Regions from separate parts of the Pseudarthrobacter sp. alpha12b genome, predicted to be linked through region 3. Evidence: riboswitches for the same ligand, from Rfam matches in the RefSeq annotation. Region 3 holds a riboswitch; each other region holds the start of a gene.
What was found. Region 3 has a riboswitch for S-adenosylmethionine ahead of ACTAQI_RS19400 (cobalamin-independent methionine synthase II family protein). Riboswitches for the same ligand answer to the same signal wherever they lie in the genome.
Positions count from the first base shown of each region.

Region 1 (5,091 bases), 960 kb from region 3:
GCAACAGCCCGGCACCGAGTCCAGTTTTTGGGCGGCCATGAAGCACCGGATTTCGCCGCGCCGCAACGGGCTGCGCATGAAGGGCCCTGCCGCTGCCGACTACATCCTTACCAGTTACCCGGGCCTGGTCTGAGACCCGTCCCAATTTTCGGAGAAACCACCGGATAACCAGTGGTAAATGATTAAATGCTGTGGCTCTTTTGTGCCGCAGCATTTTTCATGCCCTCTTCGGCCTGCAAACGAAAGCCCTCCAGCCCCGGCTAGGTGGGAATGATCCGGAAAAGGAACCTGGTGCGGACCATCACCCACAGCAGCCCCAGGACCACGGCATAGGCCGCGGTGTTCAGGAGGATGCTCTGCTGCTGCAGCACCGGAATGTTGGCCACGACGGCGATCAACACCACATGCATGATGAACACGTAGAGCGTGGCGCGCCCCAGCGGAATCAGGAACCAGCCCAGGGCACGCTGCACCGGTTTCCAGTAGGCGCTGAGGAACACGTAGGCGGCCACCACCAGGACCAGGACGTTGAGGAGGCGGCCCGGCGCCAGGTACGTGCGGCCGAAGAGTGCGTCATACATGGCCCGGTAGGCCGCGTCCGGCAGAAGCGCCAGGCGGACGTCATAGTTGTTGGCAAGGTACGGATTGCCCCAGGACAGGAATGCCAGCGCGAACGCTGCCGCAGTGCAGGCGGCCACCACCCAGGTATGCGCCGACAGCCAGGCGACGATGCTGCGGCGGTGGTAACCGACAACCAGCCCGAGCACGAACAGCACCTGCCACACCAGCAAGGGGAACGAGTCCTCGAACTGCGACGGCAGGAGCCTGAACCTGGTCACGGCCCCCACTGCGTACACGGCGAGCGTTGCCAGCAACACCCAGACGGCCTTGCCGCGGTTGAGCGCCGCAAGGATCAGCGGGCTGACCAGCAACAGCACCACGTAAAGACCCATCACGTTGAACTGCCAGGGCCCAAACTGCAGCAGCACGATGGCCGGCAGCACCTGGGGCGGCACGGGGAACTGGAACAGCGATGACATGCCCGCATAGAGGTCGTAGGTCCGGCCGGCACCAGTATGCCCGGCGCCGCCGGTTCCCTGGTCTACGAACGTGGTCAGGGCCTCGGTGTGGAAGAACGGGAGCAGGGACAGAAGGAAAACGCCGATCAGCACGGCCAGTGAGGTGACGTAGAGCTTCCCGGCCCGGCGGGACGTGAGGTCCACAACCCGGCCGAAGTCCTCCTTGGCCTTGGGCCCGTACACCATGCCCACCACCAGGCCGGAGAACAGGACGAACAGTTCAGCGCCTGACACGAAGCCCACCGCCTCCTGGGTGAGCAGCTGGAACAGGGAGGCCATACCCAGGTGGTTGACCACGACGAAGACAATGGCCATCCCGCGGAGCAGGTCGACCCGCGAATCCCTGCTGGAGGGGTCCTGGTAACTCCAGGATGTGGCGGCGTTGATCCGGCGGGGAACCTGCCATAGGGCCACCAGGAGGATGGCCATGGCGGCAGCAACCGTCCAGGCTGCCGCACCGGAGAGGGTGTTGGCCCGGACATAGGTGCTTCCCGAGGCCACATCGGTGACAGGGCCGGTGACCAGCGGCGACGCCTTCAGCCTGTCCAGCGCAGCCTTGGCGATATCCGGACTTCCCGTGAGCAGCCAACTGATGCTGGCCACGCCGGTATCCCTGGTGCTGGTGCGCTCGTCCCACACAACGGCGGCCGTTCCCGCGAAACCCGGGGACGTGGCAGTTGCCACGACCTGGTCCCACCAGCCCGTCTTAATGTCCAGCTCGGACGCGCCACCGGATGCTGGGCTGTAGAACGCCGCAGTCTGGAGGAGGAACGGCTTCTTGCGGGCCTCGGCGTAGGTGCCGTAGAAGTTTTCGCTGCCGGAGGCCGTCAGCATCTCCTGGAGCTCGCCGGCTCCCGGGAGGGAGTTGACGGCGGCCCCGCCGGCAGTGTCGTCGTGATAGGCGGTCAGCCCCACCCAGTCCACGGCGTCGTCGCCGGGGTAGTACGGGGCATAGGCGCTGTCGCTTCCGTTCCAGGTCCCGTCCCCATTCGTATCCAGGAGGGAAAACCCATCGCTTCCCGGCTGCGGCGCATTCCGGTTCCGGTCGAAGGGGTAGTCCTTGCCCAGGTACGGCGCCCACACCATGGTGGCCCGGCCGCCGTCGTACTTTTTGAACGCTGCCGCCACGGCCTGGAAGGCCTGCCGGTAAGTGGCCGGCTGTTGGCCCCAGGGCACCCAGCTGGCGTTCATATCGGGGGCGAACCGGACCAGCAACTGCCCCTTGAACCCAGTGGTCAGGTCGCGCACCTGCGCTGCGAACGCTTCCGCTTCCTGGGCCCCGAGCTGGTCCAGGGGAACCGACGGCTTCACCGTCAGCAAGGCATGGGCGCCCTTCGCTGCAGTCTGCTGCAGGAACCCGTCAATGTCATTCCGCTCCGAATCGCGGTAGGGAATGGTGATGTCGTGGCCGAAGACCGCCGGGCTGGCGCCGAGCCGGTCACTGAAGCCCGCAGCGGTATCCTCCCCCCACTCGAGCACCGCCCCCAGCCAGGGCTTGCCCTTGTCCGGCGCAGCGTCCTCCGCATGAGCCGGCCCCGCCGGGGCCGCCAGAACCAGGAGGCCAACGAGGGCCGCTGCCAAAAAGGCGGCGACGGAACGCCGACGGCTCCTGCGGGTTACGGCGTGGTGCTGCGATGTGTGTGCCCGCATGCTGACAAGGACCCCCCGGTGCTCTTTGCTCTGGCGACGGGGCGGCGCCCCGGTATGAACTTTATCGGCCCGCGGCATCACCCGTGGCGTGTTGCCGGCAGCTCAATTACGGAACATGACGACGGCGGCGGTGCGGCTCGGCGCGGCAGATGTTACGTTTTTGGGGAGTAATGAGTACCGGTGCCAAGCCCTGACTTGCCGGTCGGCAACCCTCCCTTTCGCGGCGGGGTGCCTCAGGTGAATACTCGGCATATCGACCGATTCGAGCTGCAAGCGTGAAAGAAGGAGATCCGTCGTGTCCGACGCACCTGCCCCTGACGAAAAATTGTCCTACCGCCTGATCACCGGCCCGGACGACCGCGCATTCTGCGAGCGGATCTCCGCTGCCCTGGCGGAAGGATACGTGCTGCACGGCAGCCCGGCGGCCACCTTCAACGGCACCCGCGTCATTGTGGCGCAGGCAATTGTCCTCCCGGCTGCGATCGCCTCGGCGGACGCCGCTGTGGCCACCGCGGTGGACCAGCTGGACGCCGAATTTGAGGGCGAGTTCGACGGCGAGGGCCACGCATGAGCTACGCGGGAGACCTCACGCCCCAGGAAGCATGGGCAAAGCTGGAGCGGGGCGCCATCCTGGTGGACGTCCGCACCGAGGGCGAATGGGCCCACATCGGGATTCCGGATACGAAAGCCACGGACAACGATCCCCTGTTCATCCAGTGGACCTTCCCGGGCGGCATCCCCAACCCGGACTTCATCAAGGACCTGTCGCAGCAGGCACCGGAGGACCCCGGCGCGGAAGTGGTATTCCTCTGCCGCTCCGGCAAGCGTTCCATCGCCGCGGCAACTGCAGCCACCCAGGCCGGATTCACCGCCTACAGCGTCCTGGAGGGCTTCGAAGGCGACCCCGACCGCTATGGCGAGCGGACCGTGAATGGCTGGAAGAACCGCGGCCTCCCCACCAACCTCGGAAAGAACTAAGTGACCTTCAACCCAGACGCCCAAGGCTGGAACCCCGACACCCAGGCCGTCCGCGGCGGCCTGGACCGCACCAACTTCCAGGAAACGTCCGAGGCCATCTTCCTGAACTCCGGCTTCGTCTACGAATCCGCCGCGGCAGCCGAACGCGCCTTCACCGGCGAGGACGAGCGCTTCGTCTACTCCCGTTACGGCAACCCGTCCGTGGCCACCTTCCAGGAGCGGCTCAGGCTGCTGGAAGGCACCGAAGCGTGCTTTGCGACGGCGTCGGGCATGTCCGCGGTGTTCACCGCGCTGGGTGCCCTGCTGGCTGCCGGCGACCGCGTGGTGGCTGCCCGCTCGCTGTTCGGTTCGTGCTTTGTAATCCTGAACGAAATCCTGCCCCGGTGGGGTGTGGAGACGGTCTTCGTGGACGGCCCCGACCTGGACCAATGGCGCGAAGCCCTCTCCAAGCCCACCACCGCCGTCTTCTTCGAGTCGCCGTCCAACCCCATGCAGGAGATCGTGGACATCGCCGCGGTCAGCGAACTGGCGCATGCGGCCGGGGCCACCGTGGTGGCGGACAACGTCTTTGCCACTCCCCTGCTGCAGCGCTGCGGCGACCTGGGCGCTGACGTCATCGTCTACTCCGGCACTAAGCACATCGATGGCCAGGGCCGGGTGATGGGCGGCGCCATCCTGGGCACCAAGGAGTTCATCGACGGCCCGGTGAAGCAGCTGATGCGCCACACCGGCCCTGCACTTTCCGCTTTCAACGCCTGGGTCCTCACCAAGGGCCTGGAAACCATGGGCCTGCGCGTCAACCACTCGTCTGCCACCGCCCTGCGGCTCGCCGAATGGCTGGAGGAACAGCCGGCCGTGAGTTGGGTGAAGTATCCGTTGCTGAAGTCGCATCCGCAGTACGCGCTGGCGGCGAAGCAGATGAGTGCCGGCGGCACGGTCCTTACCTTCGAGCTCGCTTCTTCCGGCGGGCGCTCCGGCAAGGAAGCGGCTTTCGCGCTGCTCGACGGGCTGCGGATCATCGATATCTCCAACAACCTTGGTGATGCAAAGTCCCTGATCACCCACCCCGCCACCACCACGCACCGCGCCATGGGGCCGGAAGGGCGTGCCGCCATCGGCCTGAGTGACGGCGTGGTCCGGCTCTCCGTGGGACTCGAGGACCCCGATGACCTTATCCGCGACCTGGAACAGGCACTGAAGCAGATCTAGCGGCCGACGCACACAGTCAACTCTGGCGGACCCGCAGCAGCTCCGGGGTGGCCTCCACGTCCGAAAGGTCCAGGCCGCCGCGCATCGTCACGTACACGGCCTGGCGGACCACCGCACCGAACCCCATGTCCTCAGGTGGTGGTCCCGCCAATGCCTTGTCGCGGGCACGGCGCTG
Region 1 is NZ_CP196746.1:3,221,461-3,226,551, forward strand. Features, by position in the region: gene ACTAQI_RS14920 (hypothetical protein) at 1-133, shown strand, start outside; gene opgC (OpgC domain-containing protein) at 261-2,729, opposite strand; SAM riboswitch class IV at 2,896-3,011, shown strand; gene ACTAQI_RS14930 (DUF1737 domain-containing protein) at 3,025-3,300, shown strand; gene ACTAQI_RS14935 (rhodanese-like domain-containing protein) at 3,297-3,707, shown strand; gene ACTAQI_RS14940 (O-succinylhomoserine sulfhydrylase) at 3,708-4,916, shown strand; gene ACTAQI_RS14945 (glutamate--cysteine ligase 2) at 4,933-5,091, opposite strand, start outside.
Region 1: another riboswitch for S-adenosylmethionine. It lies ahead of ACTAQI_RS14930 (DUF1737 domain-containing protein); the one in region 3 lies ahead of ACTAQI_RS19400 (cobalamin-independent methionine synthase II family protein).

Region 2 (5,091 bases), 970 kb from region 3:
CCAGCTGCCCAATCTCCGTCAGGAACCCGTCATGGCCGATTGGCGCCTGGATGAGGTGGACATCCACGTCGCCGGGCAGCGCTTGGGCCAGCTCATGGGACTGCGACGGGAAGTACAGCCGGTCGGAGTCGACGGCGGCCACAAAGAACCGTGCCGTGGACTTGGCCAATGCTTCGGCAAGGGAGCCCCGTCCCCGGCAGACATCGTGGCTCATCAGCGCCTCGGTCAGGGCGATATAGCTGTTGGCGTCGAAGCGCTTCACGAGCTTGTTGCCCTGATGGTCCAGGTAGCTTTCCACCTGGTAGCGGCCCCGGGAGGCAAGAACTTCCCCCTGAAGGGGCGACTCGGGCGCCTGCGGTGAGCGGCCGAAGCGGCCTTCCAGTTCCGCGGCGGACCGGTAGGTGATGTGGGCGATGCGCCGGGCGAGCGCGAGCCCCTCTTCCGGGCTTGGACCGCCGTAGTAGTCGCCGCCGTTGAAGTTCGGGTCCTGCCGGATGGCCAATGTCTGGGCCTGCGCGAAGGCAATCTGTTCGGCCGTGCTGGCGGCCCCCACCGAGATCACGGCGCAGCGCTGCACCCTCTCGGGGTACATCACGGCCCATTCCAGGGCCCGGGCGCCGCCCATGGATCCCCCAAGGACTGCGAACCAGCTCTTGATGCCCAGCTGGTCTGCCAGCCGGGCCTCCGCAGCGGTGCTGTCGCGCAGCGTGACCAGGGGGAACCTCGAGCCCCACGGCGCTCCATCCGGGGCCGGTGAGGAGGGGCCGGTGGACCCATAGCAGCCGCCCACGATATTGACGGACACCACGAAGAAACGGTTTGTATCCACGGGGGCGCCGGGGCCGGCCAGCTGCTCCCACCAGCCTTCTTCGTCGGTGTCGCCGCGGGTCACGTGGGTGCTGCCGGTCAGTGCGTGCTCGACCAGGATGGCGTTGCTGGCGTCCGCGTTGAGCGTCCCCCAGGTTTCGTAGGCCAGGGTGACGTCCGGCAGGTAGCCGCCGGCTTCAAGTTCCAGTCCCCCGATGGAGGCGTAGCGGACGATTCCGTGTTCAGGGATGGTGGTTCGGGCGACGGTAACCGTCATGGCAAGACCTCTTCTACGCGCTTGCCTGCCGTCATTTGACCGGCAGGCCAGGTCTTCACCCGGGGCACCCCACCGCGGATGGAGGGTTGCCGGCCAGCAAGCCGGGGCTGTCACTGGCACTCATGACCTGGTTCGAGTGTACGAAACACCCCCCACTCCAGGCCAAGAGTATGACCGGTTGTGACTTTCCCGGCTTGCCTGCGGCACGTGCTGCAGCCCCGGCTCTGACGTCAGGCTTCAGCGCCCTTGGCTGCGCGGAAGCCTGCTTCCAGGTCGGCCAGGATGTCATCGATATGCTCCAGGCCCACGGACAGCCGGACCAGTCCCGGATGCACCCCGGCGACGACCTGCTGCTCCGGCGAGAGCTGGCTGTGCGTGGTCGACGCCGGGTGGATGACCAACGAGCGGACGTCACCGATGTTGGCCACATGGGAGTGCAGCTCCAGGGCGTCGACGAAGCGCTTGCCCGCTTCAGCCCCGCCGGCAAGGTTGAAGGCGACGACGGCGCCTGTCCCCTTGGGCCCGTACTTGCGGCCACGCCCGTACCAGGGGCTGGACGGCAGCCCGGCGTAGGCGACGGATTCGACGTCGTCCCTTGCCTCCAGCCAGCGCGCCACCTCCGTGGCGTTCGCCACGTGCCGCTCCACCCGCAGGCTCAACGTCTCCAGGCCCTGGGAAATCAGGAAGGCGTTAAAGGGCGACACCGCCGAGCCCAGGTCGCGGAGCAGCTGCACGCGGGCCTTGAGGATGTAGGACAGGTTGGCCCCGAGAGCGCCACCCTCCCCCAGGTCGCGGGCGTAGACCAGGCCGTTGTAGGTGGGGTCCGGGGTGTTGAAGCCGGGGAACCGCGCGGGGTCCTTGCTGAAATCGAACTTGCCGGAATCGACAATGACGCCGGCGATGGCCGTGCCGTGGCCGCCCAGGTATTTGGTGGCTGAGTGGATCACGATGTCCGCTCCCCACTCCAAGGGGCGGATCAGGTAGGGGGTGGACAGGGTGTTGTCCACGATCAGCGGCACTCCGGCCTGATGGGCCACCTGCGAGATGCCTTCGATGTCCAGGACATCCTGGCGCGGGTTGGAAACGACTTCACCGAAGAAGAGCTTGGTGTTGGGCTGGACGGCATCGCGCCACTGGTCCAGGTTGTCCGGGTCTGCCACGAAGGTGACCGAGATACCGAACTTCTTCAGGGTGTGGGCAAACAGGTTGTAGGTGCCGCCGTAGAGGCTGGGGCTGGCCACGATATGGTCGCCCGCCTCCGCAATGTTCAGGACCGCGAAGGTCTCGGCGGCCTGCCCGGAGCTGAGCAGCAACGCGGCCAGGCCTCCTTCGAGGCTGGCAATCCGCTGTTCGACGGCATCCTGTGTGGGGTTGCCGATGCGGGTGTAGATGGGCGCAAGTTCGGCCAGGGCGAAGCGGTTGGCGGCGCTTTCGGCACTCGGGAACACAAATGACGTGGTCTGGTAGATGGGCAGGGCACGCGCCCCTGTGGCACTGTCCACCGCCTGGCCGGCATGGATCTGGCGGGTTTCGAAGGACCATCCGTGGGACATCCAAATCTCCTTTGACATGGGCCCGGCATGCTCGGAGCCTTACGGGCCGCGCTTGCTCCCGGCTGTTGCCGGAGAGCCAGGTCTTCACCCGGGGCACCCCACCGCGGATGGAGGGTTGCCGGCCAGCGAGCCGGGGCTTGGCGCTGGCACTCATGACCTGCGCCCAGTCTAGGAAGCCGGTGGTTGCCGTGAACAGGATTGTGACGAACAAGGTCTTCCTGCGGCTCCGCGCGCGCTGGGACCAGGGCAGCCGGCAGTCAAAATGCTAGTAAGGCTAGCCTTAGCTGAGAGCCCGATCACAAAGTGCCAAGATGTTCGCATGCGCATGGATCACGTCTCTTACGCCTGTGAACACGATGGCCTCGCGGCCACTACCGACCGTATTGCAACTGCCCTCGGCGTTGAGGCAGTGAAGGGTGGCGTACACCCCCGGTTCGGAACCCGGAATATGATCATCCCGCTCGCCGGTCATAAGTACCTGGAAGTCGTTGAGGTCCTGGACCACCCGGCATCCGACAAGGCACCGTTCGGTCAGGCAGTGCGTGCCCGTTCCGCTGCCGGTGGCGGATGGATGGGCTGGTGCGTCGAAGTGGACGACCTCGCCCCCTTCGAGGAACGCCTGGGCCGCGCCGCCGTGAACGGCAACCGCAAGTTCCCGGACGGCCGTGAGCTGGTCTGGAAGCAGATTGGCATCCTGGGCCTCATCGCCGATCCCCAGGTGCCGTACATGCTCAAGTGGGAGGGGGACCCGTCGCTCCACCCGTCCAACGCGTACGAGAGCAACCTCAAGATGAGCTGCCTGACCATCGCCGGCTCCGCCTCGCGGGTGACCGAGTGGCTGGGTGAGCCGGTGGAGAAGCCGCTTGAGGACGTTGCAGTGGAGTGGGTCGCACCGCACGGCACACCGGGCATCCTGTCGGTCACCTTCGAGACCGCCAACGGAGCCGTCACTCTCTGACGCTCCAATCCCTCTTTCCCGGCACTCGCGGGAGGTGGGTTTGCCGGGCCAATGCCCGGATCTGCTTCGGCCGCCATCAGGTGGTGACAACGGCGTCACTACCCGATGGCGGCCGAATCCATTTAACTGGTTACTGCCCGCGGCCGGGACGCCTGCGGACCTTGATTGTCGGACCCCTGTTGGATGATGTTTCCATGGGAATCAGCAGCGGTGGCGGGATGGCTATGGAGGGCATTCATGCCTCTGTTGCTGCCCTTGATGCGCTGGACCGTGAGGATGCCTTCCTGGGCGCCGGGGCAGGTGTTGGTCATGATGTTGACGTGTTGCAGCGGCGGTACGAGCTGCGCTTGGATCGTTTGGAAGTCTCGTCCCGTTTGAGGGCACAGCTCGCGGCCGTGGAAGCCCGGGACGCGGTGGAGTGCGTTGTTTTCCAGCAGGCCATGCTGGCCCCGGACGCACCGGTGCATGAACGCATGTATGCGGAGATGTCAGCGGTGGAGGAGATCGCGGGGGTCCTGACCATCAGTTCAGGTGCTGCCGGGGCGTTCGTGGAGCAGTCCCGCCAGGTGTGTTCCCTGCCGCCGGTGATGGACGCACTGGTAGCCGGGACCATTTCCTGGCAGCACGCCCGAATTGTTGCCGACGAAACTGAGGGGCTCACCCCAGCCGGTGCCGCCGCCCTGGTGGTGCACTTCTTCGACCCCGGTGCGCCCGACCCCGCCCGCGGCGCAGCCCCCGGCGAACTCATCCCCTCCCGGTTCCGCGCCAAGGTCCGCGCCTGGCGGGAACGCCACCACCCCGAGACCCTTGAGAAGCGCCATGCCAAAGGCGTCGCCGACCGGCGGATGGAATACACCCCTGACCGCGACGGCATGGCCTGGATCTCCCTCTACCTCCCCGGCGACACCGCCTGCGCCATCTGGAACCGCAGCACCGCCACCGCCCGCGGCCTCCAAGGCCCCGGCGAAACCCGCACCCTCACCCAACTACGGCCCGACATCGCAGCATCACTACTCCTCGGCGCAGGCAGCGCCACCGATGCGGGCCAGGTCCCCACCCCGCGGGCCGACGTCCTGGTCACGGTGCCGGTCTGCTCCCTCCTCGGCCTGACGGACGAACCCGCAGAACTGGACGGTCAGGGGCCGATCCCGGCGTCCGTGGCCCGGACACTCGTCGCGGACGGGGCGGAGTCGTTCTACCGGGTCCTCGTCGACCCCCGCGACGGCGCACCACTCGAAATCGGCCGCAAAAACTACCGGCTTCCCGAAACCATCAAACGCTGGATCCGCATGCGCGACGGCAAATGCACCTTCCCCGGCTGCAACAACCGCACCCAGGACAATGAAACCGACCACCTCACCGCCTGGGAACACGGCGGAACCACCGGCACCAGCAACCTGGCACAGCTCTGCCCAAAACACCACCGGCTCAAACACGCACGGCCCTGGCTCCCCGATAAGGCAAACCGGAATGAACCGCCGGGCTGGACCTCACCC
Region 2 is NZ_CP196746.1:464,617-469,707, reverse strand. Features, by position in the region: gene metX (homoserine O-acetyltransferase MetX) at 1-1,084, opposite strand, end outside; SAM riboswitch class IV at 1,097-1,212, opposite strand; gene ACTAQI_RS02005 (bifunctional o-acetylhomoserine/o-acetylserine sulfhydrylase) at 1,315-2,637, opposite strand; SAM riboswitch class IV at 2,681-2,795, opposite strand; gene ACTAQI_RS02000 (VOC family protein) at 2,957-3,595, shown strand; gene ACTAQI_RS01995 (DUF222 domain-containing protein) at 3,790-5,091, shown strand, end outside.
Region 2: another riboswitch for S-adenosylmethionine. It lies ahead of ACTAQI_RS02005 (bifunctional o-acetylhomoserine/o-acetylserine sulfhydrylase); the one in region 3 lies ahead of ACTAQI_RS19400 (cobalamin-independent methionine synthase II family protein).

Region 3 (5,091 bases):
TGGGCTTGACGACGTAGTCAACACGGCCGCCCAACAGGTCGGTGGCCTTGCCTTTTCCTTCGTCGCCCCACTGGGCTCCTACGATCACAATTGCTGGCATGGGATCCTCCCCCATTCGTTCGGGCTGCCCGCGTCCGGCCACCAGGTGGCAGGCCCGTGCAGCGCCGTTCATGAGAATGCCCCGAACATACCGGCCTTCGCCAGCCGCAGCACGGCGCAGCGAAGCAAGAGTTCCGGGGCTCTTACCACCCAAGTTTAGCCGATAGGGCACTTTGTCCACTGTTGTGGCCCGCCACGGCCCTTCCTGCAAAAGGACCGCGGCGGCGCCGGGCCGGTTACTCGTCCTCGGCCTCCCCGGCGGGCCGGGACGTCTGTTCGGCGAGGGTGTTCCAGAAGGAGGTGTCGGCGTCGGCAATGGACCCATCCGCAATGGCTGCGGCCGTGGAGGTCAGCGTGGTGACTGTCTGCTTGATCAGGTAGCCGTTGCTGCGCTGCCCCAGCGCATAGCCGTCCAGATAGTGGTCCGACATGCCGCGCATCTCGAAGAGCAGGGTGGCGATGCCGTACTCCACGGAGATGCCGTTGCGGCTGATGGTCTCGGCGCTGCCGCCCTGGTACTTGCCCAGGTGGCCCCATCCGGTGGAGTCGACATTGTTGAAGACCACAGCTCCGAGCTGCTTGGACTTTTCGACCACGGCGGGGTCGGCGTTGGGTGTGGTGGGGTACAGGATGGAACCGGACACCAGCTTGCCGTCACACTCGGCCCGCGTGCCCTGGTGGTGCAGGTCGATCATGTAGTCGATCCGGTACTTGCGCATGACGTTGTTGTGCAGCGCCTGGGTCTCCGGCTGGATCTTGGCAACGTGGTCGCGGTTCAGGTCCACGCCCTCGGCGTTGTAGCGGGTGAGGTGGCGGTCCCCCTTGGCGAGATAGTTATCCAGGGAAAAGTTCACGTCGCCCATGGCACCGTCCGCGTTGAGCATGGGAACCACCAGGATGTTCACACCGTCCAGGATGCCCGCCGATTTGCCCGTCCCGAGGTGCTTAATGAACTCCATGGCGCCCTCGGTGGTGAGCTGTTCATTGCCGTGCTGCTGGGTCAGGTACAGGATGGTGGGCTTGGCCGGGTCCGAGATGTACTTCACCAAGTGGATGTCGCGGCCCTTTACGGTCTACCCGATGACCTCCAGCTCCATGGCCGGCTGGCGGGCGTCCTGGTCCTTCAGGAAGGAGACCATCTGCTCGTAGGTGGCGAGCTTTGACGTGGTGATCTGGCCGTTGCCGTCGTAGTTGGGACCTTCGCCCACCGCGTGTGCCAGGGGGGCCGGTCCCGCCACGACGGCGAGCGCCAGTGCGCCGGTGGCGGCAATGGTCCTGAAAGTTGCCAGGGATTTCATCACAGTGCGTTACCTCTTTCGAGTGCATTGGGTGCCACCAGCCAGCTCCGTCGCGGCGGCAGCATGTGACCTCAGCCAACCAAGCTTAACGAAACCTGTCAATAACCTGAACAAATGCTGTAAGTATGCCCGGGGCTTAGAAGCCATCATGAGGCGGCCGCCGCGACATAAAGCGGCGCAGACTTGCCCGAAGGCGGGAATGTCGATTTATGTGAGAGTGAACCATCCGGAGCGGCCGAGAGACCTGGCTCGATGACGCCGCAGCAACCACGGTCCAGCAGGATTCCTGCCGGCCGAAGGTGCTACTGCCAGGACCGATGGAAAGGAAGATTCCAGCATGTCCCTGAACACCGACCATATCCGCGTCACCCACGCGGGATCGTTGCCCCGCACCCCCGACCTCATCGCAGCCAACGCTGCCAAGGAAACTGACGGCGTCACCCCGGAATTTTTGGAACTCCTTGAGTCCTCCGTGGTGGAGGTGGTCCAGCGCCAGAAGGACCTCGGCATCGACATCCCCAACGACGGCGAATACGGGCACACGATGTCCAGCTCCGTGGATTACGGCGCCTGGTGGAACTACTCCTTCGCGCGGCTGGGTGGCCTGGAGCCAACCAATGTGGACCGCTGGGCCGATGCGCAGGTGCGCCGCTCGTCCCCCGGCAACGTAGTCCTGACCTCCTTCCCCGACCGGCGGGACAGGCAGGCGTTCAACGAGGCCTACAACGATCCCTCCTCGGGCATCCTGGCCCACCGCAAGAGCGTCACCCAGCCCAAGATCGCCGGGCCCCTGACCTATACGGGCCAGGACCTGGTGGCATCGGACATCAGGAACCTGAAAACCGGCCTCGCCGCCGCAGGGCTCTCGGACGGCTTCATAGCGTCCCTCTCCCCCGGATCGTGCGCCCGCGTGGCCAACGAGTATTACACATCGGATGAGGAACTGGTCTACGCCTGCGCCGATGCCATGCGGGAAGAGTACAAGGCGATCATCGACGCCGGCCTCACCGTGCAGCTCGACGATCCGTCCCTGGCCGAAAGCTGGGACCAGATCAATCCCGAACCGTCCCTGGAGGACTACCTGAAGTTCATCCAGCTGCGCGTCGAGGCCACCAACTGGGCGCTGCGGGACCTGCCGCAGGAACAGATCCGGCTGCACGTCTGCTGGGGTTCCTGGCACGGCCCGCACACCACGGACATCCCCTTCGCCGACATCATCGGCTCGGTACTGCAGGTCAACGCGGGCGCGTACTCCTTCGAGGCGGCCAACGTCCGCCACGAACACGAATGGCGGGTATGGGAAGACACCAAGCTCCCCGAGGGCAAGGTGATCATTCCGGGCGTCGTGTCGCATGCCACCAACGTGGTGGAGCACCCTGACCTGGTGGCAGACCGAATTGTCCGCTTTGCCGAGGTCGTGGGCCGCGACAACGTCATCGCCTCCACCGACTGCGGCCTGGGCGGGCGCGTCCACCCCCAGATCGCGTTCGCCAAACTGGAGGCCCTGGGCGAGGGCGCCCGCCGCGCCACAGCGCGCCTCTGGTAAGCCTGCTTCCCTACCGCTGCGCCGGCTGTGCCTTCCATCACCGGAAGGGACGGCCGGCGTTTCGTTTCCTCGGGCTTGGTAAACTGGCAAAGGCCGACCAGGAATCGGCCCACCCCAACTAACCGCCGTTGATGATCCGCGCCGCCGTGCGCCCGTTTTCACCGGTGGAAGCAATATCAATCCCCGCAGGAGAACCAGCACTTCATGACAGCCCTGGCACCCGAAACATTCCACGAACAGCTCATGAGCCGCCGCTACGAACCCAGCGTTGCCGCCGTCAACGAACTGTGCGATTCCCTGCAGGAGGCCAAGCCCGGAACCGTGGTGCCCTACGTGGACCCCATGCACGATGTGGAGGAAACCCGCATCATCAGCCTGTACTCCAACATCGGTGAGATGGATCCGTCCGGGTTCATCACGGCTGGAGACCAGGATGCCGCTACCCGCATGCTGGGGATCCAGTGGAAGCTGGGCCTGCGCCCCGAGTTCGTCATGCCGTGGAACGTCCACCCCTGGCACGTTCCAGGCGAAGTCAACGGCAAGTTCACTCCGGACCAGATCCAGTCAGGCCTGAAGCCCCTGCTGAAGTTCCTGGCCCTGGTCCCCCGCGCCTCGGTGATCGTGGCGCACGGCACTGAAGCCAACCGCCTGGCCAACCTCCTGCTGAAGACCGAAGTGCCCCTCCTGTGGCGCCGCGGCCTGAAGACCTACAAGGTCCGCTCCCTGAGCGGCCGCGCTTTCGCCGGTTCCCCGGCGCGCCAGGAGGAATACCTGGAGGACATGCGCGCGGCGTACGCCGATGCCATGGCGCGCACGGGTATCGCCAAAGCTTAAGCAAGGACTTTAACGCCCGACGGCGGGTGGCCACCTTTCAGGAAAGGTGACCACCCGCCGTCGTCGTAGGGAGGCGGTGGGGACCCTATTTGGCCTCGATGGCTGCCTTCGCCGTGGGATCGGAATCGTTGAGGAACTTCTCGATCCGCTCCGGCTCGTCGGCCTCGCCGATGGCTGACGAGGCCCTGCCCAGGGAGTAGAGGGCCCGCAGGAACCCGCGGTTTGGCTCGTGCTCCCACGGGATCGGGCCCACGCCGCGCCAGCCGTTGCGGCGCAGCGAGTCCAGTCCGCGGTGGTAGCCCACGCGGGCGTAGGCGTAGGAGTCGATGGTGCGGCCCTCGATCCACGCTTCCTCGGCCAGGATGGCCCAGAGCAGCGAGGACGTGGGGTGCTTTTCCACCAGGTCCAGGGCCTCGTGGCCGGCCTCCAGCTGCCCGTACACCTCGGTTTCGGCAGGCAGGAGCGTGGGCTCCGGACCCATCAGGTTCCTGCGGAACTCGTCCGACATCTAGAAGGTCTTTCCGGCCGAACCGAGCTGCTTGGTGGCTTCCACCACGCGGGCTGCGAGGCCGGCTTCGGCGGAGGCGCCCCAGACGCGGGGGTCGTAGGTCTTCTTGTTGCCCACTTCGCCGTCCACCTTCAGGACGCCGTCGTAGTTCTTGAACATGTGGTCCGCCACCGGACGCGTGTAGGCGTACTGGGTGTCGGTGTCGATGTTCATCTTGATCACGCCGTAGGAGACGGCGTCCGCGATTTCCTGGTCGGAGGAGCCGGAGCCGCCGTGGAACACCAGGTCGAACGGGTTGTCCTTGCCGATCTTGGCGCCCACCTGTGCCTGGATGTCCTTGAGGATCTCCGGGCGGAGCTTGACGCCGCCGGGCTTGTAGACGCCGTGGACGTTGCCGAAGGTCAGGGCGGTGATGTAGCGGCCGTTTTCACCGGCGCCGAGGGCGTCGATGGTGGCCAGCGCGTCCTCCACCGTGGTGTAGAGCTTGTCGTTGATGGCGTTCTCAACGCCATCTTCCTCACCGCCGACGGTGCCGATCTCCACCTCGAGGATCATCTTGGCGGCAGCGGTGCGCTGCAGCAGATCGCGGGCGATGCGCAGGTTCTCCTGCAGGGTCTCGGCGGAGCCGTCCCACATGTGCGAGTTGAACAGCGGGTTGCGGCCGGCCTTGACCTCAGCTTCGGAGGCAGCCAGCAGGGGCAGGACAAAGCCGTCCAGCTTGTCCTTGGGGCAGTGGTCCGTGTGCAGGGCGATGTTCACGCCGTAGTTCTTGGCAACTTCGCGGGCAAAGGCCGCGAAGCCCAGGG
Region 3 is NZ_CP196746.1:4,183,236-4,188,326, reverse strand. Features, by position in the region: gene ACTAQI_RS19410 (adenylosuccinate synthase) at 1-100, opposite strand, end outside; partial or broken gene ACTAQI_RS19405 (M14 family zinc carboxypeptidase) at 336-1,425, opposite strand; SAM riboswitch class I at 1,617-1,721, shown strand; gene ACTAQI_RS19400 (cobalamin-independent methionine synthase II family protein) at 1,735-2,943, shown strand; gene ACTAQI_RS19395 (uracil-DNA glycosylase) at 3,148-3,777, shown strand; gene ACTAQI_RS19390 (DUF3151 domain-containing protein) at 3,863-4,285, opposite strand; gene fbaA (class II fructose-bisphosphate aldolase) at 4,286-5,091, opposite strand, start outside.